Regions from separate parts of the Actinoallomurus sp. NPDC052274 genome, predicted to be linked through region 1. Evidence: riboswitches for the same ligand, from Rfam matches in the RefSeq annotation. Region 1 holds a riboswitch; the other holds the start of a gene.
What was found. Region 1 has a riboswitch for S-adenosylmethionine ahead of AB0K82_RS13780 (ABC transporter substrate-binding protein). Riboswitches for the same ligand answer to the same signal wherever they lie in the genome.
Positions count from the first base shown of each region.

Region 1 (14,659 bases):
GTTCACCTCACCGGCCCGTACGAGCTTGACCGGCGGGATCTGCAGCCCCTCCTGGAAGATCTCGTCGTTGACCGGCGACAGGCTGCTGGGCACCCGGCCGCCGATGTCGGAGCAGTGGATGAACGCCCAGCCGTAACCGACGAGCCGCCCGTCGTGGAAGTACGGCTCGATGAGCTGGATGTCCGTCAGGTGCGTGGCCAGCCCGCCCGAGGTGTACGGGTCGTTCGTGATGATCACATCGCCCGGTTCCAGCGGGCCGGCGCGCTCGACGGCGGTCAGCACGTTGAGGCCGACGAACCCGGAGACGCCGATGCCCCGTGGGTAGGCGACGAACCCTCCGTCCAGTCCGGCGACCGCGCAGCAGAAGTCCGCGGTCTCCTTCACGTACAGGGACCTGCTGGTCCGCTGCAGGGTCAGGCACATCTCCTCGGTCACCGCGCCGAGCTTGTTGCCGACGATCTCCAGGGTGACGGGGTCGAGCCGCATGATCAGGTCCTCCGGCGCAGGTGCAGGTTGCCGGCCGAGTCGACGTCCGCCGACCAGCCGGGCGGAATGAGCACGGTGGTGTCGTCCTGCTCGACGATCGCGGGTCCGGACAGGCGGTCGGCGGCGCGCAGCCCGGCCCGGTCGAACACCCGGGCGGTGAAACGACCGCCGGTCAGCAGGACGGACCGGTGGCTCGCCGTGCTGGGCGTCCCTTCGCCCCGGGGCACGGCGGGCGGTGGGATCTCACCGGTCGGGGCCACGATCGCCAGCCGGGCCGTGCCCAGCTCGATCGATGCCTCCGGGTCGCGGAAGCCGTACAGCCGCTCGTGCCCGGCGTGCAGCGCCTCGGCCACGGACCCGGCCTCGAGCGCGGCGCCGTCGAGCGGCACCCGCAACTCGTACGCCTGGCCCTCGTACCGCAGATCCGCGGAGAACAGCAGCTCGGGCGGGCCGGTCGCGGCTCCCTGGGCGGCCAGCCAGCGGTGCGCCCGGTCGGCCAGCTCCGCGAGGATCTCACGGAGCCGCGCCGCGCTGTCCTCGTCGAGCCGGCGCCGGATGCTGCGCGCGAAGTCGCGCCGCAGATCCGCGCCTGCCGCTCCGAGCGCGCAGAAGGTCGCGGCGGTGGGCGGCACCACGATGTGCGCGATCCCGACCTCCTCGGCGAGCATCGCGGCGTGGGTCGGCCCGGCGCCGCCGTACGGGACGAGCGTGAACCGAGCGGGGTCCAGACCGCGCTGCGCGAGGGTCTTGCGCAACTCGGTGGCCATTCCCGCGGTCGCGACCCGCAGCGCCGCGAGCGCGGCCCGCGCCGCGGCCTCGCCGTCACCGGAGTCCCACCCGAGGCGGGCCGCGACGCCGGCCAGCGCCCCGGCGGAGGCGTCCGCGTCGAGGCTCATCCGGCCGCCCAGGAAGACGGTCGGGTCGATGATCCCGGTGAGGATGTAGCAGTCGGTGACGGTCGGGCGGGTGCCGCCGCGTCCGTACGCGACCGGGCCGGGGTCCGCCCCCGCGCTGTCCGGCCCGACCTTCAGCACGCCCTGATCGTCGACCCAGATCACGGAGCCGCCGCCCGCGCCGATGGCGGTGACGGCCACCACCGGCAGGATCAGCGGCAGCCCGCCGATGGTCGTGTGGGTCGTGAACTCGGGCCGGCCGGCGACCGCGACGGCGATGTCACTGCTGGTCCCGCCCATGTCGAAGGTGACGAGCCGGTCCAGGCCCGCTCCTCCCGCGCCGGCCAGCCGGGCCGCCGCCATCACGCCGGAGGCGGGCCCGGACAGCACCGTCTCCAGAGGTCTGGCGGCGGCCGCCGCCAGGCCCAGCGACCCGCCGTTGGAGGCGGCGATGTAGATCGGCGCGGTGACGCCGATGCCGGCGAGACGCTCGGCGAGCCGGTCGAAGTAGTCGCGCATCAGCGGCTGGATGTAGGCGTTCAGGCAGGCCACGAGGGTGCGTTCGTACTCACGGACCTCGGGCCAGACGCTCGCGGAGGACGCCAGCCGCATGCCGGGCAGCCGCTCCCGTAGCCGCGCGGTCACCTCCTCCTCGAACGCCGGATCGGTGTAGCTGTGCAGCACCACGACCGCCGCGGCCTCGGCCGAGGCCGCGGTCAGCGCGGCGGCCACCCGGTCCAGTTCGGCGTCGTCCGGCACCGCCACTCGCTCGCCGCCCGGCCCGAGCCGTGCCGCGACCTCCACGATCCGGTCGCGGGGAACGAGGGGCTCCTCCTTGCCGGCGTACAGGTCGAAGGAGGAGGGCATCCGGCTGCGCCCGATCTCCAGCACATCCCGGTATCCCTCGGTGACCACCAGCGCGATCTGGGCCCCGCGCCGCTGGATGACGGCGTTCAGGCCGATCGTCGTGCCGTGCGTGACGCTCGTCAGATCCCCGGGCGACAGACCCGCCGCCGCGACGACGGCGGCCAGGCCGTCGGCGACCGCCCGCGACGGGTCGCCGGGCGTGCTCGGCTCCTTGTGATGCAGCACCCGGCCGTCGCCGGGCACCGACAGGACCACGTCGGTGAACGTTCCGCCGACGTCGATTCCCACCCGTACCTCGGTCACAGCACCTCCGATATCCGGGCGAACCGATCGGCCGCGATCATCACGATCACGCTGGCCGCCATGAGCAGCGTGGACACCGCCGTCACCGACGGGTCGAGCTCGAACTGCACCGCGGAGAAGACGCGCAGCGGCACCGTGGTGGTGTGCGCTCCCGCCACCAGCGCGGTGACCGCCACCTCCCCCAGTGAGGTGACCGCGGCGAGCAGCGCGCCGGCCAGGATGCCGGGGCGCAGCAGCGGCAGCGTCACGGTGCGAAAGATTCGGGGGCCGCTCGCGCCAAGGCTCGCCGCCGCCCGTTCGAGAGTGGGGTCCAGCCCGGCGGCGCTGACCATCACGGAGCGGACCACGAACGGCAGCGCGACCAGCGAGTGGGCCAGCCACAGTCCCGGCACCGTGTCGATCAGCCCGAGCCCATGGAGGTAGTACAGCAGGCCGAGCGCGGTGATGACCTCCGGCACCATCAGCGGCGAAAGCGCCAGCCCGCGCAGCAGGCCACGACCGGGGAAGTCGCCGCGCACCAGCCCGTACGCCGCGAGCGTACCGAGCACGACCGTGGTGGGCACCACGAGCAGCACCAGCAACCCGCTGAGCCGGAACGAGACCAGCCAGTCCGGCGAACGCAGCACGGCCGCGTACCAGCGCGTGGAGAACCCCTGCGGCGGGAACGCCACCGAGGCGCGCGGGTTGAACGAGCTCGCGACCAGCACCACCAGCGGCGCGAGAAGGAACAGGAAGACCAGCGCCGCCAGCAGGCGGCCAGCCATGGAGGCGAGGCGGCCGGCGGACACTCCCGTCCGGCCGGTCCGCGGAAGGTCAGCCATAGAGACGGCGCTCCCAGAGTCGGAAGGCGGTGCCCAGCACCGACGTGGAGACCACGGTGATCGCCAGCAGCGCGAAGCTCAGCGCCGCCGCGACCGGGTAGTCGTAGACGGTGGACACCTGGTCATAGACGCGGATTCCGGCCAGTGGCTGGTTCACGCCGCCGACCAGCAGCGGAGTGATGTAGATCCCCATCGCCAGCGCGAAGACGACCAGCGCGCCGGTGACGACCCCGGGCAGGCTGAGCGGCACCGTGACGCGGGCGAACGTCCGTACCGGGCCGGCCCCGAGGCTCTGCGAGGCCCGGTGGACGTCGCGGTCCAGCCCACCCAGCGCGGTGGCCAGCGGAATGATCGCGAAGGGCAGCAGTACGTGGGTCACGGACACCACGACCGCGGTGTAGCTGGTCAGCAGGTGTGCGGGCTGCCGCAGCAGGCCCGTCGCGACCAGGGCCCGGTTCACCGGGCCCGCCCCGGACAGCAGCACGACCCAGCCGTAGCTGCGCACCACCACACTCGTCAGCAGCGGCGAGATCACGATGACGAACAGCACCGTCCGCAGCACCCCCGGACGCCGGCGCGCGAGCGCGTACGCGGCCGGGTAGGCCAGCACCACGCACAGCACGGTCACCAGCAGGGCGGTGATCACCGTACGGCCGAGAGAGGTGTAGAAGTACGACTCGGTGAACACGCGGCCGTACTGGTGGAACGTGAAGCCCGACAGCGCCGTGTTGTTCGCGTCCACCGGGCGAAGGCTGAGCCGCAGCAACTGCACGAGCGGCACGAGGAACAGCGCCGTCAGAAAGACGACGAGCGGCAGCGTGTACGCCGCACCGCGCCACCGTCTCGTCCGCCGGCCCGGCGCCTCCGGGGCCGCCTCGTCCCCCACCTGAGCCGTCACGGCCGATCGCCCCCGGAGTCGAGCACGACCAGGTCGGCCGGATCCCAGCTCAGGGTGACCGCGCTGCCGACACCCGGCGGGTCCACGCTGCCCGCCCCGGTGTCGGCGACCTGGACGGTCAGCGTCGGCCCGCCGGTCACGCGCACCTCCACCTGCCAGGCGTCGCCGGTGAACGCGCGGTACGCGACCGTCCCGGTCGCCCCGGCGCCCGCCTTCGCGGTGTCCCCGTGGACGAGCCGGATGCGTTCGGGCCGGATCGCGATGACGGCCTCGCGCCCGGGCACCAGGCCCGGCGCGTCGAACGTGACCCCGCCCGCGTCGAGGGCCGCGTCCTCGCGCACCGTGCCCTCCAGCACGTTGGCGGCGCCGATGAACTGGGCCACGAACCGGGTCGCGGGCCGCCGGTACACCTCGTCGGGCGTGCCGAGCTGTTCGAGCCGGCCACCGTTCAGCACCGCGATGCGGTCCGACAGCGACAGTGCCTCTTCCTGGTCATGGGTGACGAACACCATGGTGGTGCCGACGCGGCGCTGGATCGAGCGAAGCTCCACGCGCATCTCGCGGCGCAGTTTGGCGTCGAGGTTGGACAGCGGCTCGTCCAGCAGCAGCACCGCCGGGCGGGTGGCCAGCGCGCGGGCCATCGCCACCCGCTGCTGCTGCCCGCCGGACAGTTGCCGGGGACGCCGCCCGGCGTACTCCTCCAGCCCGACCAGGCGCAGCGCCTCATCGACCCGTTCCGCCCGCTCGGTCCTGCCGAGCCTGCGGACCCGCAGCCCGTAGGCGACGTTGTCGGCGACGGTCAGGTGCGGGAACAGCGCGTAGTTCTGGAACACCATGCCCAGCTCACGCCGGTACGGAGGCAGCCGGGTGATGTCGGTGCCATCGACCAGGATCCGGCCGCCGGCCGGCGTCACGAACCCGGCGACGCAGTTGAGCAGAGTCGTCTTGCCGCAGCCGCTCGGGCCGAGGATCGACAGGAACTCGCCCCGGCGGATGGACAGTCGTTCCAGGTCGAGCACCCGGACGCCGTCGTAGCCGGCGGTCAGGTGCTCGATCTCGACGTGACCGGCGCCGTCCGGTTCGCCGCTCTCCCCGGAACCGTACGGCGCGCCGGTCAGCTGAAGATCTGGTTCCACCGCTGCTGCCATTCGTTGAGCTTCGGGGTGGCGATCGTGTAGTCGACCCAGTTGAACGACTTGTAGACGTCCGGGCCGTGCTTGATCTTCTCGTCGAACGCCTTGCTGTAGTCGATCTTGTTGTTCGAGCCGGCGTACCAGTTGCCCTCGGCGAACGGCTTCTGGTGCACCGGATCGCTCAGGTAGTTCAGGAACTTGTAGGCCAGGTCGCTCTTCTTGGTTCCGGTCGTCAGGAAGTAACTGCTGAGCGCGCCGACCGCACCGGACTTGGGGTAGGTGAACCCGACCTTGGAACCGGCCTGGGCCATGGCGAAGGCCCGCCCGTCCCAGTACGGCACCACCCACGCGTCGCCGTTCTGGACGGCGGTCTGAACCGCGGTCGCGTTCGCCGGGTAGGAGGACACGCACCCCTTCAACTTCTTCAGCTGCGTGAACGCCCGGTCGACGGCGGCGGGATCGGACAGCTTTCCGCCCTCGCTGCGGACCAGCGCGCTGAAGAACTCCAGCCCGGGGTTGTACGTGAGGGGCGGCAGTGCGACGTGACCGCAGTACTGCTTGTCGAAGATGTCCTGCCAGTCGACCGGCGGCTGCTTGATCTTGTCGGTGCGGTACAGCAGCCCGGTCGAGCCGATGGTGAGCGGTACGCCGTACTGCGCGCCGGAGAGGTTGTCCACCTGCACCTGCACCGGGTCGAGCTCGCTCCAGTGGGGAAGCTTGCCGGTCTGCAGCGGCTGGATGAGCTTGGCGGCGGCGGCCGGCCGGGCCGCGTCGGGGGTGAACACGACGAGGTCGAACGGCGGGTTCTCACCGCCCGAGGCCCGCAGCTTGGTGAGCCATTCGGCATTGGCGCCCGGAACGAGGTTCACCTTGGCCCCGGTGTCGTGCTCGAACGGCTCGACGAACGACTTCTTGAACAGGTCCTCCCACGGCCCGGCGTACACGGTGACGGTGAGCTGATCACCGTTCTTGGCCGAACCTCCGGTGTCAGCGGTGTCCACCCCGCAGGCCGCGGCCGCCAGCAGCGCCAGCGCGCCGAACGAGGCGGCCAGCACCGATCGCCTTCTCACGTCTGTTCCTCCTTGCACGACCGGCCGTCGACCACGCGCGACGTGACTGGTCTCACCGACCCCGCGGGGGCTCGGCCGCACAAACCGCGCTTGCCGTCGTATCCGGTTCGACGACCATGTCCTCACCCGGAGCACCCCACCGCGGTCGGAGGGTTGCCGTCCAGCAAGCCGGGGCTTGACGCTGGAGCTCGTGACGGGAAGGACAATACCAGACAAAACAGGTCTTATTTCCTGGCAATGGCCGCGCGTGCCGGCCACGATGTCGGCACGGCTGCGGCGCACGCACACCGGCGCCTCTCCACCTGCTCGGAGATCCAGGCGGCAGCGTTCAGCAACGCGAAGAGCTCCATGCCCGTCGCATCCTGGCGGAGAGCACTGGCCTCGCAAGCCCTTGGCGGTCGGCCGGTCGCCGAGGCCTCTCCGCGGGCGCACAACTGAGTTGGCGCCGATGCCTACGGCACGAACCCGTCCGGGAGACCTGCGTCACTGGCCGCGGTGACGGCGTCTGACGAACACGCCGCCATGCGGCAGGAGAGGAACACCCGTGTCCGATATCTCGATCGTCATCGCGTCGCATTCCGGCTACGGCCACACCGCGCAGATCGCCACGGCCGTGGCCGACGGCGCGCGCTCCATCGCCGGGACGCACGTCCACCGCGTGGACGTCGCCTCCCTCAGCGACGCCGACTGGGAACTGATGGACGCTGCGGACGCCATCACTTTCGGCACCCCCACCTACATGGGCACCGCGTCGGGGGCGTTCCACGCCTTCGCCGAGGCCAGCAGCAAGCGGTGGATGACCCGCGCCTGGAGCAGCTCGCGGCGGGATTCACCAACTCCGGCTCCATGAGCGGCGACAAGCTGCACACCCTGCAGTACCTCTTACTCCTGGCGGCCCAGCACGGAATGCTCTGGGTGAGCCTGAACCTCCTGCCGGGCTGGAACACCACCACATCCAGCCCCCAGGACGACAACCGCCTCGGCTTCTACCTCGGCGCCGGCGCACAAAGCTGCAACGACACCGCCGCGGTCCACGACGCAGACACCAACACCGCTCGCCACCTCGGCCGACGCGTCGCCGAGCACACCCGCGTCCACCGCGCCGGACTGACCGCCGCAACGCACTGACACAACGATCCGTGAACCGCCCCGGCCGCCCCACCTCCGGGCCAGGAGGTCGCGGGCACCGTCAAGGAGCTGATCGACGCGGGCAAGGTGAAGTACTTCGGCCTCAGCGAGGCCGGACCCGAGACGATCCGCAAGGCGCACACCGTGCAGCCGGTCTCCGTCCTGCAGACCGAGTACTCCCTGTTCGAACGGGACGTCGAGCAGCTCTTCCCCACCCTGGACGAGCTCGGCATCGGCTTCGTCGCCCGCTGCACCGAGGGGCACGTGCCCACCTGGATCTGATGATCCACCCCGGATGGGATCTGACAAGCAATCACTGATCGACGTGCGGTTCCATCTCACAGTGCCGGTTCGGCCGGCTCTTCGAGCGGCCGCATCACAGCGGCCTTCCCCGTGAATCGCCGGGGAGTTCCTGATCCGATGGCGAGAGCGAGAATTGCGCCGAGAATCGCCGGTATCGCGAAGAGAACGAAGTTCCACTGCGGCGCGAAACCGGCGGCGAGTACCCAGCCTCCCAGAGTCGGGCCGGCGATGGCGCCGATCCGGCCTATTCCCAGCGTGACACCCACCGCGCTGCCCCGGGCGTCCACCGGGTAAGTGCGTGAGATGTACACGTTGATAAGCCCTTGAACGCCGAGCGCGCCTGCGCCGCCGATCATCACTACCGCATAGAGGATCGCCGGCGGCGACTTGACGCTCAAGCCGGTGATGGCGCCTGCGGCCACGACGAAACACGCGATGATGGGTCCTTTCGACCCAGCACGGTCGGCGAGTATCGCTATCGCGAGTCCTCCGACCGTCGCACCGAGATTGAGGAGCGTGAGGAGCGTCAATGAGGAGCCCAGGGGGTACCGCGCCGCCTGCATCAACTGCGGCAACCATGTGTTGATCCCGAAGATGAGCAGGAAAGAACAGATCACCACGCCGCAGAACAGCGTTGTCGTTCCCACGTACGGTGGCCGCAGCACAAGGCGGAATCCGCCGTCTCCAGGCGTCCTCTGCGCCTCAGCGGATGTCCGCCGATACGCCGGTGATTCGGGCAGCCATCTGTGGCTCATCACCAACAGCAGCAGTCCGACGCCACCGCCGACAAGGTACTCCAGCCGGAAATCAGATTTGTGCAGGAGGACGTTGGCCACCATGGCAGCCAACGATCCTCCTATCGTGACGCCGCATTGAACGATCGCTGAGTACAGGTTCTTTCGCGTCACCGGTGTGATCTCGAAGATCAGCGGTGTTATGGCGGGGTAGATCGCACCGACCCCCAGCCCGACCATGAATCGGCCGGCGCCGAACACCTGTGGATCGAGGGCGAACGCACACGTGAACATTCCCAATGAGACGGCCACGAGGCTGACCAACGCCGTTCGTCGTCGCCCGTATCGATCGGTGAGCTGCCCGACCAGCAGTGCCCCGAACAGCATTCCCACGGGTGTGAGACTGCCCAGCACGCCCAGCGCTGGTAGAGAAAGGCCCCATGGCCGATATCGGTGCAACAGCGGCGCCGTCGCGCCGAAGGCGACGAGGTCATACCCTTCCAGGGTCATGACGGCCAGCCCGATTCCCACAGCCTTCCGCAGCAGAGAAGACGGCGGCGCCGGTGATACGCCGGGTCGTGTTGTGCTCACGTACGGATTCCTCATCCTCTCAGGTCACGGCTTCGTCGTGACGTGCCTACAGTCGGGACGAACCCGTTCATGTGTGCAGGTGAAGGACCCGTACGGCGTTGCCGTGACCGATCTTCGCGCGGTCGGTATCGCTGAGCGGCGCCTGGTCGAGGAAGCGAACGGCCTCAGCGGTGTCTTCGAACGGGTAGTCGATGGCGAACATGATGGCGTCGGCGCCGATCGCCAGGACCGCACCGGCGAGAGCGGCCGGTGAACAGACGCCGCTGGTGGTGATCAGGATGTTGCTGCCGAAGTACTCCGACGGCTTCCGGGTGAGTGTCCGCTGTGCCTGGCGGGAATAGCGCGAGTCGAGCCGCGCGAGCTGGAAGGGCAGGAATTCGCCCATGTGACCGAGGATCATCCTGGCACGTGGGTGCCGGTCGAAGACCCCTCCGAAGATGATCCGGAGGGCATGTCCCCCCGTCTCGGCCGCCCAGCTCCACAGCGGGCCCTGCAACTCGGGACGGCCCGCGAGCACTCGCCAGGGCTCAGTCGGCGGGGCACCCGGGTGGAGGTACAGCGGAACGTCCAGGTCCTCTAGGGCGGCCCACACCGGTTCGTACCGCGGATCATCGAGATAGCCGCCTCCGGTGTGGTCGTTGACGAGCGCCCCGCTGAGTCCGAGTGAGCCGACGGCGCGGTGGAGTTCGGCCACGGCGGCCTCGGGATCCTGGAGTGGCAATGCGGCCAAGCCGCGGAACCGGGTCGGATGAGCGGCGATCACGCCGGCCAGGTGGTCGTTGGCCACGCGGGCATCCGTGACCGCCTGCCGGGCGTCGGTCACGCACTGGACACCCGGGGCGGTCAGCGAGAGCACTTGGATGTCGACGCCGTGCTCGTCCATGTCGTGCAGTCGGTAGGTCGTGTAGTCGCACAGCCGTTTCGCCCAGTCCTCGGCCCAGTGGCCGGCGGTGACCGTCCTGGGCACGGGGTATTTGGCCTGTAGTTCGGGAACGGCGAAGGCTTCTTCCATTGCGATGAGACCCAAGGCACATGCCTTTCTGCTGGCGCCGCACATTCGGCGGCTCTCAAATGCCTTCCGCCACACGTCTGTCGTGTACGCGGTCAGGGCATCAGGGTTGATGAACGACGGACGGCGGGGGCGGTCGCCGCCATTCGTAGAGCGCCTGGACGCCCTCGAACGACCGCGGGATTCAGAGCCGGTCGTCGACTGTGGCGTCCATATCGGAGCGGCACTCGGAGAAGGCTCCTTAGCCGTCCGTCTTCTCGGTGGGGCGGACGGCGTCAGAGCGAAGGTCGGCGGTCGGGTCGGCTCCGCGCATCCCGAGCAGTCCGAGCAGCGCGACGATGGCGATCGTCGCGCCGAGGCTGATCCATCCGGTGCCCAGGCCGAGGCCGTCCTGGCGAGACGAGGACAGCCAGTCGGTGATCGACGCGCCGAGCGGACGGGTGATGATGTAGGCGGACCAGAACGCGGTCACGGTGCCCAGGCCCGCCCAGCGGTACGCGGCGGCCGGGACGGCAATGGCGATGGCGAACAGGACGATCGAACCCAGGTACCCGAGGTGCAGCCAGTTGGCTGTCAGATCGCCGGCGACGGTGCCGAGCGCGAAGGTGGTCATCACCATCGTCCAGTAGAAGCGTTCCCGGCGTGGGGTCGTGATGCTGTGCACCGACAGGGTTCTCTCCCGGGCATACCACCAGACGAGAATCACGGCCAGCACGATCGAGAGCCCCACCGTCGTGACTAGGTACGGGAGGCCGACCACGAAGTCGAGAACGTCGGCGATCATGGTGCCGAAGATGGCCACCATGACCACGGCTGACCAGTAGATCCAGAGGCGGTAGCGATCGCTGCGGAATTGGGCGATCAGCGCGACCGCCAACGCGATTGCGGCGCCGCCCAAGGCGAGTCCCGGATTGAAGTGGCTGACGAGAAAATCCGAGAAGGTCTCGCCCATTCCAGTAGTGAGGATCTTGATGATCCAGAACAGCGCGGTGATTTCGGGGACCTTGGCGACGAGCCGCCGTGCGCCTGTGGCGCCAGGTGTCTGATCGTCGATTCCCGCGATGACGCTCATGCCCGCCGCCCGCCGTCGACCGACAACGCGATCCCGGTCACGAAGGACGCGGCGTCCGAGCAGAGCCACACCGCCGCCGCCGCGGCCTCCTCCGGCGTGGCCAGCCGGCCCAGCGGCGTGATCGCCGCCTGCCGCGCGATCATGTCGGTACCGGCCGCGACCTCCTCGAACCCGGGAGTGAGGGTCGGACCGGGACACACGGCGTTGACCCGGACGCCATCCGGCGCGTAGTCGACCGCGGCGACCTTGGTAAGCCCCACGACGCCGTGCTTGGCCGCCACGTAAGCAGGAGCGGTCGGGATCGCGTACAGACCCCCGTTCGAGGCGACATTGACGATCGCACCACCACCACGCCGCCGCAGAAGAGGCAACTCGTACCTCATGCACAAGAACGTCCCGGCCAGGTTCACGCGGACGACCCGCTCGAACTCCTCCAGCGTCATCTGATCCAGCCGACGGTGGTGCGAGGCCAGACCGGCGTTGTTCACGGCGAAATCGAGGCCGCCGTACGCCGCGACCGTCCGCTCGACGGCCGCCCGCACGGAACACTCGTCGGCGATGTCGACCGTCACGGCCAGCGCCTCCCCACCGCCCCTCCCGATCAGCTCAGCGGTCTCGGCCGCCGCGCCCTCATCGATGTCGAGCACCGCGACCGCGGCACCGCTCCTGGCGAACTCCAGCGCCGCCGCACGGCCGATCCCACTGCCGGCGCCGGTGACCAGTCCCGCCCTTCCGGGAACGTTCATTCGGGCTCAGACCTCCATCCGTTCGATATCCGTGAGGAACTGCTCTGACTGGGTGACAGACAGGGGACGGTCGAAGGAAACGACCATCAGATGGTTGATCACCCTTCAATTCTTGAGGGTGCACGCCGCCGGTGTCCAAGACCCGTTCGATCTTCGGTGATAACCTGGAGGCATGGTTGAACTGGAGACCCGCGAGCTCGAGTACTTCCTCGCCGTCGCCGACGAACTGCACTTCGGCCGGGCCGCCATCCGGCTCTCGATCGCCCAGCCGGCGCTGTCCAAGGCGATCCGGCGGATCGAGACCCGGCTCGGCGTCCAACTGTTCGTCCGCTCCAGCCGGCACGTCGGGCTCACCCCCGCCGGACAGGCGCTGCAGGAACACGGGCGGCACGCGCTCAACGCGGTCAACGCCGCCGTCCGCAACGCCCGGCGTGCCGGCGACCCCCACGCCCACCTGCGCCTCGTGCTCAAACCCGGCGGCGACGCCGGCCTGCTGTCGGGGATTCTCGCCGAGTACGCCCACCAGCCCGACGCCCGCCGGGTGGACATCCTGTTCAGCGGCCCCGCAGACCGCACCGACATCCTGCACGACGGCCGGGCCGACGTCGGCCTGCTCTACGTCCCATTCGATGACCTCGACGGCCTGGCCCACGAGACACTGCACACCGAGGACCGCGTGGTCATCCTCCCGGCCGGGCACCGGCTCGCCGGACGCGCCTCGGTACGGCTCTCCGATCTGGAGGGTGAGACGCTGCCGCGCTGGAAAGGCGTCCCCGGAGGCGACGGCACCGGCCCCGAGGTCGCCGACGTCACCCAACTGCTCCACATGATCACGGTGAGCCGGATGATCGGAGTACTGCCCCGCTCCCTGGTCGAACCACTCCCGGCCGGCCTGGTCGGCGTCCCGGTGACCGACACCCCGCCCAACCGCCTCGTCCTCGCCTGGAACGAACACGACCACCGGCCACTGGTCGCCTCGTTCGTCGCCGCCGCACTCCGGCTACGCCGGCACCGGACCCGATCGGCCATCGACACGCCTGAAGCACCGCCCGGATCGGACGACGAGCGGCTCGTATTGGAGGAGCTGCGGTGAGCGAGGCGGGCGTCCGCCACACCACCGCGAACGCCCGCCGACACCACTGTCCGTCACGGAGTGTGTCGTAGGGGCGTGGCGTCAAGGGTGGCGGTGGCGACCGCGGTCTCCACGGTCTTGGCCGCGAGCGCCCGCATGAGGTCCTGGCCGTGCGCGTCCGCGACGGTGACGTACAGCAGCCGCCCGTCCGCGCAGCAGGCGATGGGATAGCCGTCGCCGGTGTCGATGGAGTCGAGCAGCTCACCGTCGCGTACCTTGACGACGGCGTGGCCGGAGGTGGTGGCCACCCAGATGCCGCCGTCGTGGACAGGCCAGATGCCGTCCGGCCGGGCGGCCGGCCCGACCAGGGCGGCGAGGTCGGCGTAGGTACGGCGGCCGGACAAAGCACCGGTGGGGCCGACGTCGAACGCGGTGAGGCGTTGGGCGGCGGTCTCGGCCACGACAAGGGTCGTTTCGTCGTCGATGAGCGCGAGGCCGTTCGGGAACCGCACGCCCTCTGCGGCGACCCTGACGGTGCGATCTGTTCCGACCCGCAGCACACGCCCCGGCCGCGGTGCCTCGCCCTTGTGCGGGGCGTAGCCGACGTCGTCGACGTAGAGGTTGCCTGCGCGGTCGCCGACCAGGTCCCCCAGCGCTCCGGAGGCGAGCGCGGTGAGGTCGGCGTAGGTATCGAAGCCGGCGCCGTTCCAGACGCCGAGCCGCGGTTCGGTCATCATCGCGGCGACGAGCGTGCCGTCGGGGAGGAACCACAGGCCGTTGGCGGGTGAGTCCAGCTCGGTCGCCCTCCAGGTCCCGCCGGCGTCGGTCCACAGCCGGGAGGCCTGTGTGTCGGACACCCACAGCGCCCCGGCATGCCGCCGTGGGCCTTCGCCCCAGGTCAGTCCCGTCGCGTAGATCTGAAGGTCGCGGGTGTTCACGCCGAGACCTCCGCAACGGCCAGCCGCTGACGCAAAGCCAGGGTGGCGGCGTCGAGCGCCGCGCCGCCGCGGGTGAGTGCGTAGGTGTAGCGGTCGGGACGGATGATCGCGGCGTCGGCCTCATGGTCCCGCAGCCAGGCGGCCAGGTGTGGGCTGCGCAGCGTGATGACCGCCACGTCAAGGTCCGCCCAGGCGCCGCGGGTCCGATCGGTGACATCGGCGGCGACGTCCGGGGTGGTCAGGACGGCGAAGTCGTACCCGACCAGGTCATCGAAGCGGGTTCCGTCCGCAGTACGGGGCTGGGGGGCGAGGCGGTTGATCGCCTCCCCGGCGGTGTCGGCGAGACCCCGGCCCAGTGGCGGCCGGAGCCGGTCGAGGGTCTGGGGTTCGGTCACGTGGGGACGGTGCTCGGCGTAGCCGAACGCTTCGATCATGTTGGCTTGGCGCGCGGACTCCTCGATGAAGGGGCGCACATGGGCGGCGCGTTCCGCCTCGTAGGTGTCGAGCAGATCCGGCCTGCTCCGTCCGGTCACCACCCGCGCCAGCTTCCATGCGAGGTTGGCGGCGTCACGCAGGCCCGAGCACATGCCCTGGC
Region 1 is NZ_JBFAUT010000012.1:154,431-169,089, reverse strand. It holds partial or broken gene AB0K82_RS13805 (hydantoinase B/oxoprolinase family protein) at 1-486, opposite strand, end outside; gene AB0K82_RS13800 (hydantoinase/oxoprolinase family protein) at 489-2,549, opposite strand; gene AB0K82_RS13795 (ABC transporter permease) at 2,546-3,370, opposite strand; gene AB0K82_RS13790 (ABC transporter permease) at 3,363-4,268, opposite strand; gene AB0K82_RS13785 (ABC transporter ATP-binding protein) at 4,265-5,416, opposite strand; gene AB0K82_RS13780 (ABC transporter substrate-binding protein) at 5,383-6,471, opposite strand; SAM riboswitch class IV at 6,553-6,667, opposite strand; gene AB0K82_RS13775 (flavodoxin domain-containing protein) at 7,016-7,321, shown strand; gene AB0K82_RS13770 (hypothetical protein) at 7,264-7,599, shown strand; gene AB0K82_RS13765 (aldo/keto reductase) at 7,687-7,881, shown strand; gene AB0K82_RS13760 (MFS transporter) at 7,938-9,227, opposite strand; gene AB0K82_RS13755 (amidohydrolase family protein) at 9,295-10,254, opposite strand; gene AB0K82_RS13750 (hypothetical protein) at 10,478-11,308, opposite strand; gene AB0K82_RS13745 (SDR family oxidoreductase) at 11,305-12,054, opposite strand; gene AB0K82_RS13740 (LysR family transcriptional regulator) at 12,227-13,147, shown strand; gene AB0K82_RS13735 (SMP-30/gluconolactonase/LRE family protein) at 13,201-14,064, opposite strand; gene AB0K82_RS13730 (bifunctional 3-(3-hydroxy-phenyl)propionate/3-hydroxycinnamic acid hydroxylase) at 14,061-14,659, opposite strand, start outside.

Region 2 (14,659 bases), on a different contig from region 1:
TGTCGTGCACGTGGGGGTTCATGTCGGCCCGGCCCGACGCCGTACGGCCCGGCATCCCCGACGTGGTCCCCATCGATGCGACCAGCGTCCACAGGCGGAAGAGCGAGATCGGCAGCGAGGCGTTGCGCAGGCCCGGCCTGTCTCTGCTGACCTGGCAGCGTCTTCCAGGGATCAACGCATTCCCCGGTCCGGACGCGACACGGATCACCACTCCGGACGGATCATGGGCTGACGTCACCAGGGCCACCCCTGCAAAGGTCGAATACGGCGGCCCGGTGGACATATGGGGACAGGTCGAACAGGCCCACGCCTGGTGGACCGAGCACGCGAGCCCCGACGTGGAGGCTTTCGGACTGACCGTCGGTCCCACCGCACAACGTCTCTGGCATCTGAAGCCGGACGGGCACAGCTGGGTAGGACCCGGCCACCCGTAAGGTCGCGTTTCAGGCTCAGGATTCCGGCAGGACGCCCGTCACGCGGTGAGGTTCTGGTTCAGGTCGGTGAGGAGCGTGGCGGCGCGGTCGTCGCCGAAGGCGTGCAGGAAGCCGTCGACGCCGCCGCGTTCGGTGAAGGGGGACTCGTCGAGTTCGGTGTGGTCGATGGCGGCATGGGTGATCACCACGTCGCGGATGTGGTCCAGCCACCAGCGCTGGTCCGCCGTGAACTCGACGCCCGCCTGCCGCTGCTTGGCGAGCCAGGCGGCGTACCGCTCCTCCACGACACTGCGGTGGGGCCTGGGCTGCTCGTCGATGCCGAGTTCAAAGCGGATCAGGCCGATGAGATCGATCGGGCCATGCTCGACGCCGGGCCGGTCGGTGGCGAGCTGGAGGCGTTCGTAAGCCTTCCACAGCTCCTCGGGCGTCCACGCCTGCGGCGGGCGGGCGATGCGCGCAGCCAATTCCTTGAGCCTGGCGTAGGCGACACGACCGGACTGGCCACTGCGGTACGCGGCCTCGATCGCGGTGATCTCCTCGCGGTGTTCCTCCAGGTACGCCCGCCACGAGGTGACGACCTCCTCGGCGCGAATACGGGGATCCTGGGCGGCGGCCTCGATCAGGGTGTCGCGGTTGACCTCGTCCCAGTACACGTCGTGGGCGCGGCGGATCTCCAGCAGGCGGCGACGCAGCTCGGCGTTCTCGGCGAGCGGGCGCACGGCCTGGACCACCAGGTCATGGACGGCGTTCTTGCCACCGGCGGCGAAGGCCTCCTGCACCCGGTCCGGATCGGCACAGCTCGACACCGACGCGATGACCTCGTTCAGCGGGCGACCGGCCAGGGTCTCCAGCTCAGCACGTTCCTCCAGAGTGATCTCTTTGTTGAGGCGAGCCAAACGGCCGGCCAGAGTGGAGACCTCATCCGGCCTGATGGTGAGCGTGCCTACTTTGTTGAGCAGAGCCTCCAAGCTGATCTGGCGTTCGCTGTGCTGGACGAGCGGCGTGGCGTCCACCCGGGGCGAGTCGGTGACGCCGACGGCGTCAACGATGACGAAATGGGTTTTGGCGTCGGTGTCGGGGGTGACCTGCTTGAGCTCGGCCGGGTCGATGGTGCGGGCACCACGGCCCTTCATCTGTTCGAACAGTGCCCAGCTCTTGACCTCGTTGAGAAAGAACACGCACTCCAGCGGGCGGATGTCGGTACCTGTGGCGATCATGTTGACGGTGACGGCGATCCGCAGGTCCGGAGAGTTGCGGAACGCAGCGATCAGGGCGTCGGGGTCGGCGGCCTTGTAGGTGATCTTCTGGCAAAAGTCGTTGCCCTGGCCGAACACCGTCCGCGTCATCTGCACGATCTCCTCGGCATGGTTGTCGTCCACGGCGAAGATCAGCGTCTTGGGCACGTACTTGCGGCCAGGGAAGATCTCGGTGAAGAGCCGGTCGCGGAATGTTTCCAGCACCAGCCGTAGCTGCCCGGTGCTGATCACCTTGCGGCCGAGCTGGCAGCCGGTCCAGGTGAAGTCGTCGTCCAACTCCTCGTACCGCCTGCGACGGGTGGGCCGGCTCATGATCGGCACGACGGTGCCCCGGCCGATGGTGGCACCCTGCTCGGCCTGCTCCGTGCGAATCCGGTAGACGTCGAAGTCGACGTTGACCGAGTCGACGACCGACTCTCGGTAGGTGTATTCGCTGACCAGGTTCTGGCGGAAGAACCCGAACGTCTGCTTGACGGGGGTGGCGGTCAGCCCGACCAGGTAGGCGTCGAAGTACTCCAGCACCTGACGCCACACGCCATAGATCGACCGGTGGCACTCGTCCACGATGATCAGGTCGAACGTCTCCGGCGGCAGGTCGGCGCTGTACTCGACGTCGACCACGCCTCCGGCATCGTAGGAGTCGAACGCCTCGTCCTCGACGTCCGGGTCAACCGCCTGACCACGCAGTCGGGCGTACAGGCGTTGCACCGTGGAGATCACGACCTTGGTCGAGTCCTTCATCGCGGCGCCGCCTAGGCGCTCGACGTTGTACAGCTCGGTGAACTTACGGCCGTCGTCGGGCGTGATGAAATTGTCGAACTCGGTGTACGCCTGCCTGCCAAGGTTGTTGCGGTCCACGAGGAACAGCACTCGGCGGGCCTTGGCGTGCTTGAGCAAGCGGTAGATCTCGGTGACCGCCATATAGGTCTTGCCCGCGCCGGTCGCCATCTGGATCAGCCCGCGCTGCTCATCGCGGGCCAGTGACTCCTCCAGCCCGGTGATGGCACGGACTTGGGCCTTGCGCAGGCCTCGAGTGTCCAGCGGCGGCAGGGTGCGCAGCCTGGCGCGCAGCGTGAGGGCCTCGGGCTCGGCGTCGGCCTCGCGCATCCAGCGGTACAGCGTCTCCGGTCGGTGGAAGGAGAACACCTGGCGGGCACGGGGAATGGGATCGAGACCGTTGGTGAAGTGCGTCTCCACCGCTGTCGTCTCGTACCGGAACGGCAGTGGAATCCGCCAGGAGGCGAGCTGCTGAGAGCCCGTGAGCGACTCGGCGTAGCGGGCCGACTGGGCCTCCACCGGCGACAGGATTCGCCCCTCGCGCTTGGCCTCGATCACCCCGACCAGCTTCTGGCGCACGTACAGCAGGTAGTCGGCCACGCCATCGGCGGTCGCCACCTCCCGAACGGCCACGCCCTCGCCGGCGAACAGGTTAGTCCCCTTAGGGTTTTGCACGTCCCAGCCGGCCGACCGCAGCATCTCGTCCACGCGCGTGCGGACCTCGGCCTCGGTCAGCGGCTCGCCCGCCGCCTGCTGGGCGCGCGCGATGAAGGCGTCCCGCTCGACGGCCTCGACCTTCCGGGCGCTCCGCAGTTCCGCGTTGAAGCGGGCCTCCGCCTCGGCGAGGCGCTGCTCGGCCTCCTCGACCAGCGCCTGCAGCCGTTCTTGGTCGACCAGGGCCTGCGCGAGCTCCTCTTCGACCTGCTGGCGGGCGCGGGCCTCGGCCTCCAGCTTGGAAAGCTGGCCGTCCCGGTGCACCATCACTTCGGCCAGCCGCTCGCGCATTCGCTCCAACTCCGCGCGCAACTCGCCGAGCTGAGCGCGTTCCGTGGACGTCGCGGCGGCCCGTTCGGCGGGATCGGGCGGCGGCACGAAACCCTGCGGAGCCTGGCCACCGGTCACCACACGGTGGAACCAGACGCCCAGTTCGAAGCACGAGCGTACGCATGACAGCGCCGCACGTACGTCTCCCCAATGTGAATGGACCGCCCGATTACCCGAGATTCGGACATCGTCGAACGCCTGGCGAATCTTGGGCACAAGGACACCCGCGTCAGCGAGGGCTTTGACCCGGGCGTGCTGCGTATTGCCCACAACCGTCGTCTGCGTGTGGCTGACCAGTAGTTTCGCCAGAGTTTCCGTGAACCGCCGAGCCTTGGCCATCGCCGCGTCCGGGTCGCGGTAGAGGTACGACTCCGCGGCGGCCCCGTCGATGACCAGCAGTGGTTCGTGCTGCAGGAGGAAACCGAAATTCCGCGACCGTTTCGCCAGCTCATCGATCGGTTGCGCCATGACCCCTCAGCTACCCGTGGAGTTGCGAAGAACGTTGCAGAATATCGCAAGGCTCCACTTGTGCCCAGTGATCGCCGAAAATGAACCCCCAAGGGCTTTACCGGCAGCGATTCGGGCCTGGACGAAGGGACGGGCATGCGAAAGGGGCGGTCCCAGCACCTCGGACCGCCCCTTAAGCGAGTGGACTCAGAAGTCCATGCCGCCCATGCCACCGTCGGGAGCGCCGGCCGGAGCCTTCTCCTTCTCCGGCTTCTCGGCGATGACCGCCTCGGTGGTGAGGAACAGCGCCGCGATGGACGCGGCGTTCTGCAGCGCCGAGCGCGTCACCTTCGCCGGGTCGATGATGCCCGAGTCGAACATGTTGACGTACTCGCCGGTCGCGGCGTTCAGGCCGAAGCCCGGCTCGAGGTTGCGAACCTTCTCCGCCACGACGCCGCCCTCGAGGCCGGCGTTCACCGCGATCTGCTTCAGCGGCTCCTCCAGCGCACGGCGCACGATCTGCGCACCGGTCGCCTCGTCGCCCTCGAGGTCGGTCTTCTCGAACGCCCGGACGCTCGCCTGCAGCAGCGCGACGCCACCGCCGGGGACGATGCCCTCCTCGACGGCCGCCTTCGCGTTGCGCACGGCGTCCTCGATGCGGTGCTTGCGCTCCTTCAGCTCGACCTCGGTCGCCGCGCCGGCCTTGATGACGGCCACGCCGCCGGCCAGCTTGGCGAGACGCTCCTGGAGCTTCTCGCGGTCGTAGTCGGAGTCGGAGTTCTCGATCTCCGCGCGGATCTCGTTGACCCGGCCCGCGATGTCGTCGGGGTTGCCGGCGCCGTCGATGACCGTGGTCTCGTCCTTGGTCACCACGATGCGCTTGGCCTGGCCGAGCATGTCCAGCGTGGTGTTCTCCAGCTTGAGGCCGATGTCCTCGCTGATGACCTGGCCACCGGTCAGGATCGCGATGTCCTGCAGCATGGCCTTGCGGCGGTCGCCGAAGCCCGGGGCCTTGACGGCGACGGACTTGAAGACACCGCGGATCTTGTTGACGACCAGGGTCGCCAGGGCCTCGCCCTCGACGTCCTCGGCGATGATGACCAGCGGCTTGCCGGCCTGCATGACCTGCTCCAGAACCGGCACCAGGTCCTTGTTCGCCGAGATCTTCGAGCTGACGATCAGGATGTACGGGTCGTCGAAGACGGCCTCCATACGCTCCGGGTCCGTCACGAAGTAGTGCGAGATGTAACCCTTGTCGAAGCGCATGCCCTCGGTCAGCTCGAGCTCCAGACCGAAGGTCTGGCTCTCCTCGACCGTGATGACGCCTTCCTTGCCGACCTTGTCCATCGCCTCAGCGATCATCTCGCCGATCGAGGTGTCGCCGGCGGAGATCGAGGCCGTGGAGGCGATCTGCTCCTTGGTCTCGACGTCCTTGGCGATCTGCGCGAGCTGCTCGCTGACGCGCTCCACCGCGGACTCGATGCCCCGCTTCAGGGACATCGGGTTGGCGCCGGCGGCCACGTTGCGCAGGCCCTCGCGGACCAGCGCCTGGGCCAGCACGGTCGCCGTCGTCGTGCCGTCACCGGCTACGTCGTCGGTCTTCTTCGCGACCTCTTTGACGAGCTCGGCCCCGATCTTCTCCCACGGGTCCTCGAGCTCGATCTCCTTGGCGATGGAGACACCGTCGTTGGTGATCGTGGGGGCGCCCCACTTCTTCTCCAGAACGACGTTACGGCCCTTGGGACCGAGGGTCACCTTCACGGCGTCGGCAAGCTGGTTCATGCCGCGCTCGAGGCCGCGCCGCGCGTCCTCGTCGAACGCGATCATCTTTGCAGCCATAGGCTCCAGATCCTCCCGGAACGGGGTGGCTTTCACGCGGATCGAGTCGACGCCCGCGACGGACGACCTCACCCGACGACTTCCATTCCGTCGCCGGATGCGAGGCCTCATCGCCTCGATCACTTGGTTGGCACTCTCAATACTAGAGTGCCAACCGCTTGTTTAGCACTCTCCCCCTGAGAGTGCAAGCGGGCTCGACCCTCACCAGGGTGAACATCTCGCCAATGCCGCTCCCACCCGCATAGGCCGAGGTGAGGAGGCGTGGGGCGTACGGGGAGGACGCACGCCGGACGGACGGCCGGGGGGATGGTCCCGGTGATCCAGGCGGCGCGCGCGTGTACCCGTGGACCCGGGGCGGGGCGGCGGCCGCCGGAGCGCGCTCCACGGCCGGAGGCCCGGCGCCGAAGCGCCGGGCCTCCGTCAGGCTATGGGACTTAGAGCGCCCGAACCGCGTCCGCCTGCGGTCCGCGGTCGCTCTGCGTGATCTCGAACTCGACCCGCTGCCCCTGCTCGAGGCTGCGGTAGCCATCCGCGACGATGGCCGAGTAGTGCACGAACACATCCCTGCCACCGTCGACCGCGATGAAGCCGTAGCCTTTGTCCGCGTTGAACCATTTGACGGTGCCTTGCGCCATTCCAAACAACTCCCACCAGGGCAATTCCCGTGACCATTGGCCACGGTCACTGATTCGAGCCCGCGGACCACTGCGGAACCCGTCGATCGCCCGCCGACTCGGCTGCGGCGGCCATCGCCGACCCTACACACGGCTACCGTCCGTGGAACAGCCTTTACCCCAGAAGTGCGGGCGGCCGATGCTGGTCAAAAGTCGGGATCCTTGAACCGGAACTAACCACCGATGTCCAAAAATCCGGATAAGGAAAACGCAATTCCCGCTCAGGAGCGTGGAGCAGACCACCTTGAGTCCGACATTTCGGCGGCCCAACGCACGATCCCCGGTGCTCACCGAGTCGATGGACTCGGTGAGCACCGGGGATCGCGGGGAGTCTCGCTACAGGGTGTAACCCGTGAGTGCCGTCGCCACCCGGAGCGACCGGCCGCGGGCTCCGCGGCTCAGTCACAGGCTCGCGACTGGACGCGGGCTGAGCGGCTCGGACGCGGGCTGAGCGGCTCGAACACGGGTCCAGCGGCTCAGCCGCCGGCGACGGCCGGGATGATGGAGATCTGGACGCCGTCCGGCGTCGGCGTGTCGAGGCCGTCGGCGAACCGCACGTCCTCCTCGCCCACGTACACGTTGACGAACCGCCGGATCCTGCCGTTGTCGTCAAGGATGCGGGCGGCGATGCCCGAGTAGTTGGCCTCCAGGTCGGCGACGACCTCGCGCACGGTCGATCCCGTCGCCTTCACCTCGGCCTCGCCGCCCGTGTAGCTGCGCAGGATCGTCGGGATGCGGACACTGATCGAGCTCACGCCAGACCTGCCTTTCGGAATGCCTCGAGGGTCGGGGCGATGTTCGCGGACGGCTTGGCGACCGGGGCCACCGCGTCCAGGGTCTTGAGGCCGTCGCCGGAGTTGATGAACACGGTCTCGGCGTCGGGGTCGAGCACGCCCGCCGACAGCAGCTTGCGCAGCGCGCCCAGCGTCACGCCGCCCGCCGTCTCACCGAAGATGCCCTCGGTGCGGGCGAGCAGGCCGATGCTGTCGACGACCTCCTCGTCCGAGACGTCCTCGACGGCCCCTCCGGTGCGGCGCACGGCGTCGAGGACGTACGGCCCGTCGGCCGGGTTGCCGATCGCGAGGGACTTGGCGATGGTCGAGGGCTTGACGGGCTGCACGACGTCGTGGCCGGCCTTGAACGCGGCCGAGACGGGCGAGCAGCCGGTCGCCTGGGCTCCGAAGATCTTGTACGGCCGGTCCTCGACGAGGCCGAGCTTGATGAACTCCTGGAACGCCTTGTCGATCTTCGTGAGCTGCGAGCCGGACGCGATCGGGATCACGATCTGATCGGGCAGCCGCCAGCCGAGCTGCTCGGCGATCTCGTACCCGATGGTCTTGGACCCCTCGGCGTAGTACGGCCGCACGTTCACGTTGACGAACGCCCAGTCCTCCTGCTCACCGGCGAGCTCGGAGGCCAGCCGGTTGACGTCGTCATAGTTGCCGTCGACGGTGACGAACGTCCCGCCGTACACGGCCGTCGTGATGATCTTCTGGCTCTCGAGGTCGGAGGGCACGAAGACGGCGCTGCGGATGCCGGCGCGCGCCGCCGCGGCCGCGACCGCGTTGGCGAGGTTGCCGGTGGAGGGGCAGGCCAGCACCTTGAAACCGAGCTCGCGGGCGGCGGCGAGCGCGACCGCCACCACGCGGTCCTTGAAGGAGTGGGTGGGGTTGCCGCTGTCGTCCTTGACCCACAGCGACCGCAGGCCCAGCGACTCGGCGAGGTTGTCGGCGCGTACGAGTCGGGTGAAGCCGGGCTCGGTGTTCGGCGTGTCGATGACGTTCGACGGAACCGGCAGCAGGCCCCGGTAACGCCAGATGTTGCGCGGCCCGGACTCGATCCGCTCCCGGGTCACGCCGGTGTGGTCGTAGGAGACCTCAAGGGGGCCGAAACACAGCTCACAGGCGTAGCGAGGGCCCAAATCGTAGGATTGTCCGCATTCACGGCACGTCAATGCGGTCGCGGGGCCGAGGTTTCGGGCGGCGGTCTGCGACATGAAGCGAGGCCTTTCTCCTCATCTTTCCCGTGCCACCTTGGTCACGAGCCGGAGTTGGCACCTGTCCCGGGCGGCCTCGCTGGGGCGAGTCGGCGACGTGTCGTCGCACGCTGTGAACCGCATGTCCGGGAGGGTTGCCGGGGCTTCAACGGGCCGGTCCCTCCACCCCTCTGGATGAGCGTTATTAAGTTGTCGTCTGACGACTTGTATACGTGACCGACCGGTTCTCCGCCAAGCGCGTCTCAGGTCGCGAGACGCCGGCGCGGCCGGTTCCGGCCCGCTCCCGTCCCGGGGGCGCGTCGTCGCCAGGCCCTGCCCACGTGGGGATTCAGCGCAGTGACATGCCCGGACGGCCCGGAGTGCGACCTGTGTGGAATGTCATCCCGAAGTGTCCGACCACTGGACCTTCCTCGCCCCCCGTTCACGTCCTCCGGTTACGCTCCCCACATGGATGACTCGCAGGTCCTGGTCGCGTCCAACCGCGGACCCGTCTCCTTCAAGCTCGCCGACGACGGCACGCTCTCGGTCCGGCGGGGCGGCGGCGGTCTGGTCTCGGCCATGGCCGGCCTGGACGGGGACATCCTGTGGATCTGCGCGGCGCTGTCGGACGCCGACCGCGCCGCGGTCCGCCAGGCGGAGGACGGGCGGCTGGACGAGTACGGCGCCGGTGCGGTCCGCATGCTGGACATCCCGGTCGGCACCTTCCACCGCGCGTACAACGCCGTCGCCAACTCGACGCTGTGGTTCGTCCACCACATGCTGTACGACACGCCGAACAGCCCGCACTTCGACGCGCGCTCCCGGCGGGACTGGCAGTCCTACGAGGCGTACAACGCGGCGTTCGCCGACGCGCTCGCCCGGGACGCCCGCCCCGGCGCGAAGGTGGCGATCCAGGACTACCACCTGACGCTCGCCCCGGGCATGCTGCGGGAGCGCCGCCCCGACCTGAAGATCGCGCACTTCTCGCACACGCCGTGGGCGCCCCCGGAGTACTACCGCCTGCTGCCCGACGACATCGGCCGCCAGGTGCTCGAGGGCGTTCTCGGCGCCGACCACGCCGGCTTCCACGCCGAGCACTGGGCCGACGCGTTCATCGACTGCTGCGCCTCCGTGCTGCAGGCGAAGGTCGACCGCGTCGCCCGTACGGTCGTCCACGCCGGGCGCGTCACCCGGGTCGGCGTGCACGGGCTCGGCGTCGACGGCGCGTCACTGCGCGCCCGCGCCGCCGAACCCGACGTGCGGGCCCGCAAACAGGCCCTGCGCGAGCAGGTCGGCGACCGCAAACTGATCGTTCGGATCGACCGCACCGAGCTGTCCAAGAACATCGTGCGGGGGCTCGCGGCCTACCGGGAATTGCTGGCCAAGCATCCGGAGTGGCACGGCCGGGTCGTGCACCTGGCCTTCGCCTACCCCTCGCGGCACGACCTGCCGGAGTACCGCGAGTACACCGCCGCCGTGCAGCGGATGGCGGCCGAGATCTCCGACGAGTTCGGCGACGCGGGCTGGGAGCCGCTGATCCTCCAGGTCAACGACGACTATCCGCGCTCGCTCGCGGCGTACGGCCTGGCGGACGTCCTGCTCGTGAACCCGATCCGGGACGGCATGAACCTCGTCGCCAAGGAGGGGCCGGTGCTGTCCGAGGACGGCTGCGCCCTGGTGCTGTCCCGCGAGGCGGGCGCCGCCGCCGAGCTCGACGAGGACGCGCTGATGATCAACCCGTTCGACGTGTCACAGACGGCGGAGGCCCTGAACCAGGCGCTGCTCATGCCGCGCGCCGAGCGCGCCGAGCGCTGCGCCCGGCTGACCGCCGCCGCGACGGCCCTGCCGCCACAGCGCTGGTTCGCCGCGCAGCTCGACGCCCTGGACCGCCGACCGTAGCCCGCACGCGCCGCCGGTCCGCCGCACAGCCCGACACCCTGGACCTAGCCCGCACGCGCCGCCGGTCCGCCGCACAGCCCGACACCCTGGACCGCCGACCGTAGTCCTCGCGTTCGCCACGCCGGGCGGACGTCGGGACCACCGGCGTCCGCCCGTCGCGAGCGCCGGTCCGCCGCGCCCGGCCTCGTGCTCGACGCCGGTGCCGGAGCCCGGAGGCCCGTCACCCGGTCGCGCTCGTGAGCCGGGCGGCCACCTCGGACGGTTCGTCCCGGCGCCGCAGAAGATCCTTCGCCTCGCGCTTGCGGGCGGCGAGCCTGCGGTGCGCGGCCACGCGCAGGTAGCGCGTGTAGTCCGGCAGCGGTGGCCGGCCCGCGCCGTCCGGTTCGTACCCGTGCGCCCGCAGCCGGTTGGCCGCCACCGTCTCGCACAGGGCGAGTTCGGCCGGTGTCAGCCGCTCCCGCCAGGTGCCCGACCGCGCCGTGCTGACCGCGCCATGGGTCCGCGCGTGCCAGGTCTTGCGGCCGGGGACGGCGACGGCCGCCACCTTCTCCGGCTCGCACATCGCCGGGTCGAAGTCCTCGCTGAGGAAGGCGCACAGCGCGGCGAGCTCGGCCTGCGGGTCGGCGATCAGCCGCTCGTAGTACATCCGGTGGTAGGTGCCGGGACCGAGCGTCCGCGCCGCGCGTTCGCCCGCGTCGATCGACTCCATCCAGGTGGCGAGGGCGTGCTGGACGTCCAGCTTGTACCAGGCCATCTCCTTCAGCGACGCCACGCAGTCACGCGCGTCGCGGACCAGGTGCACGATCTGCGCGTCGGGGAACATCCGCCGCAGCGTCGGGATGCGCTGGAAGTAGCCGGGCCGTTTGTCCCCCCAGCGGGGTTTGCCGAACCGCGCGGCGTAGGCGCGCAGGACGATGCCCAGCGCGGAGCCGAGGGTCGGCGGTCCGGCGACGATCTCCTCGATCACGGCCCGGCCGTCCAGTCCGAGGTCCGCGAAGCGCGTCTGCTTCCGCTCGACGATCCAGCGCGCCAGGGCGCGCCGGTTCTCAGGGTCGTTCAGGTCCCCGAACCGATGGCGTTCGTCGTACGCGGCCATGACGAAGCGGTTCTCGGGCGGGATGGCGATCCGCGGGTGTGCGTGCAGCATCAACTGCAGCATCGTGGTCCCCGACCTCGGGCAGCCGACGACGAAGACGGGACGTTCCGGCTTGGTCATGCGCCGGGACGTTAAGGAAGGTTAATGAAAGGTAAGTGATAATTAACCTAAGATCCACTTTTCGTTATTGCAGGTCGGATAACTAGGTAATGGCCCGACCGGAACAGGGCCGTGATTCCCGGAGAACCCGGGTAATGCCTCAGGACCGGTGCCAACGGCCCCGGTCGTCCTCGCCGGTCAGGACTGGGCGGCCGATCCGTAGTCGTTGCCGAGTGCCTGCCGGAACTGCTTGCGGGCCTCGTGGATGCGCGACTTCACCGTGCCGAGCGGCAGGTTGAGCTGCTGGGCGATCTCGCTGTACTCCAGCTGGGACACGTCGCGCAGCACCAGGGCCTCGATCAGGTCGGGCTTGCGCCGCTCCAGGTCCTCCATCGCGTCGAGGATGTCGACGCGCGATCCGGCGATGACGCTCGTACGGTGCGGGTCCGGGCGCTGCTGGGGCAGCTCCCCCGCCTGCTCGACCGAGCGGCGCTTGAGCGACCGGTACGTCGAGCGCGCGGAGTTGGCCACGACCACGTGCAGCCACGTGCTGAACCGCGACCGCCCTTCGAACCGGCCGATGTTGCGGGCGACCTGCATGAGGGCGTCCTGGCAGGCCTCCTCGGCGTCCTGGCGGCAGGGCAGGAACCGGGAGCAGTGCCGCAGAACGTCCGGTTCGATCACGCGGAGCAGTTCGTTCAGCGCGTTCCGGTCACCTCCCGCGGCACGTGTCGCCAGTTCCTCGGTCCGCTCGTCGTACGCCATGACCCCGCCTCGCCCTCGATATCGCCCGGCTTTGGGCATGATACGGGGGTGTCCATGCCTTCAGCCGTCGGTCGTTACCGAATCGATCGTGTCCTCGGATCCGGAGCATTCGCCTCCGTGTGGCTCGCCCACGACGAGTTGCTCGACGCCCCGGTGGCCATCAAAGTGCTGGCCGGAGGTCTCATCGACGACCTTGACGTACGCAACCGGTTCCTGGAAGAAGCCAGGATCCTGCGCCGCGCCGACTCCGAACGCCTGGTGCGGGTCCATGACATCGGCGAGCTCGAGGACCGCCGGCCGTACTTCGTCATGTCGTACGCCGACCGGGGAACGCTCGCCGACCGAATGCGGGAGCGGGAGCTCTCGGTCGCCGAGGCGCTGCGGCTCGCCATCGAGATCGGCCACGGTGTCGAGGTGATCAACCGGCTCGGTGTCATCCACCGTGACCTGAAACCGTCGAACATCCTGTTCCAGTCGACGACCGACGGCGGCGAACGCCTGCTCATCGCCGACCTCGGGCTCGCCAAGGCGCTCGCGCACGCCTCCGGCGCGTTCACGATGCCGGTCGGCACGCCGGGGTACATGTCCCCGGAGCAGGCGCGGTTCGGCGGCGGCCTCGACGTCCGCGCCGACGTGTACGGTCTGGGCGCGCTGACGTACCACCTGCTCACCGGGGACCCGCCGGGCCCGGCGCCGGTGCAGTCACCGCCCAGCGCGGCGCGGCGCGGCCTGCCACCGGCCCTCGACGAGATCGTGATGCGGGCGCTCGAAGGCGACCGGGAGCGTCGCTGGCCGACCGCGGAGGCGTTCGCGGCGGCGCTGAGCGTTCCGCTGATGTCCGTCGCCGACGACGCGACGGCGCGGGACGCCCCCGACAGGGCGGACGAGGCGACGATGGCGGACCCCGGGTCGGGCGGGTGGCCCTCGGGCGGCCCGCAGGGCGCGGGGCCGGCGGACCGGACCGGTGACGAGGGCTCCGGCCGGACCCTGCGGGTCTCCCCGATCCCGGACGATCCGGCGGGGCCGGGCGGTTCGACAGGGCCGGGCGGCCCGACGGCGCCGGGCGGTCCGCCAGGATCGGGCGGCCCCGACGATGGGCCGTCGAGCCGTACGCTGCGGGTTCCCCCGGTCGGCGACGATCCGGGCTCGGCGCCGCCGTACGACAACGCCCGCGACGCGACGATCCGGACATCGCCTCCCTCGGTGGGCGGCAACGAGACCGTGGTGGACCTGCGCGTCGAGCGGCCGCGCGGCCGGCGCGACGCCGGAGGCCACCATCCCTCGGACCCGTCCGGATCCGGGCCGCGCCGGCCCGGTGATACGGGCGGCGGCTCGTCCCGAGAACCCAACCGCAAGCGGCTGCTGGTCGTGGCCGGACTGGCCGCGGTGCTGGTCGTGGGGGGCGGTGGCGCCTTCGCCATCGGCAAGCTCACCGGCTCCTCGTCGGATCCCAAGCCCGGGGACGGCCTCGTCACCGTGACCGACGTGACGGGCCGGCTGAGCATCCGCGTACCCGCGGCCTGGAAGCTGCAGACCGAGCACACCACCTGGCCGGTCACCGTCTCGGACCGCGCGAAGGCGCCCGCGCTGCGCGCGACCCCCGACTACGCCCAGTTCGTCAAGGACGACGTCCCGACGCCGGGCGTCTTCGCCGGGCTCACCCACGACCTGAACGTCACCCTGCCGCCGCGCGCCCTGGGCAGCCATCGGGCCAAGTGCACGCCGGACGCCGCGCAGCCGTACAAGCACGGCACGCTGGTCGGCCAGATCAATCCGTGGCGGTGCGGCTCGATCACCATCAACGAGGTCGGCCTGAAGGACAAGAACGGACGGTACGCGATGTGGGTCCGGGTGAAGCTGACCGGCTCGCCGGACATCACCCGGAAGATCCTGGACAGCATCCAGGCCAAGGGCTGACCGCCGTACGATATATCGTTCGACATATCGGCGGAGAGAGGTCATGCGCAGAGGATCAACACACCGGGAGGAGCGCGCGGCGTTCGGCGACTGGGGGCCGGCGTTCGGCCCGCGCGGCCGTGGCGGGCGCGGCGGGCGCCGTACGAAGCGCGGCAACGTACGGGCCGCCATCCTCGCGCTGCTGGCCGAACGCCCGATGCACGGCTACGAGATGATCCAGGAGCTGGAGAGCCGAACCGGCGGGATCTGGCGGCCCAGCCCCGGCTCGGTGTACCCGACGCTGCAGCTTCTGGAGGACGAAGGGCTCATCTCCGGACAGGAGTCGTCCGGCAAGCGGCTGTTCGCGCTGCCGGACGCCGGCCGTGCCGAGACCGCGACCGCCGCCGGGCGGACGCCGCCGTGGGCGGAGATCACCGAGGACGCCGGCGCGGCCGCCA
Region 2 is NZ_JBFAUT010000029.1:74,635-89,293, reverse strand. It holds gene AB0K82_RS24450 (methyltransferase domain-containing protein) at 1-434, shown strand, start outside; gene AB0K82_RS24445 (DEAD/DEAH box helicase family protein) at 473-3,979, opposite strand; gene groL (chaperonin GroEL) at 4,166-5,797, opposite strand; gene AB0K82_RS24435 (cold-shock protein) at 6,232-6,432, opposite strand; gene AB0K82_RS24430 (MoaD/ThiS family protein) at 6,948-7,226, opposite strand; gene thrC (threonine synthase) at 7,223-8,467, opposite strand; SAM riboswitch class I at 8,483-8,648, opposite strand; gene AB0K82_RS24420 (trehalose-6-phosphate synthase) at 8,915-10,345, shown strand; gene AB0K82_RS24415 (sulfotransferase) at 10,566-11,561, opposite strand; gene AB0K82_RS24410 (RNA polymerase sigma factor) at 11,739-12,305, opposite strand; gene AB0K82_RS24405 (serine/threonine-protein kinase) at 12,360-14,222, shown strand; gene AB0K82_RS24400 (PadR family transcriptional regulator) at 14,266-14,659, shown strand, end outside.
Region 2: it holds a riboswitch for S-adenosylmethionine, as region 1 does, so the genes downstream of both, thrC (threonine synthase) here and AB0K82_RS13780 (ABC transporter substrate-binding protein) in region 1, are expected to answer to the same signal.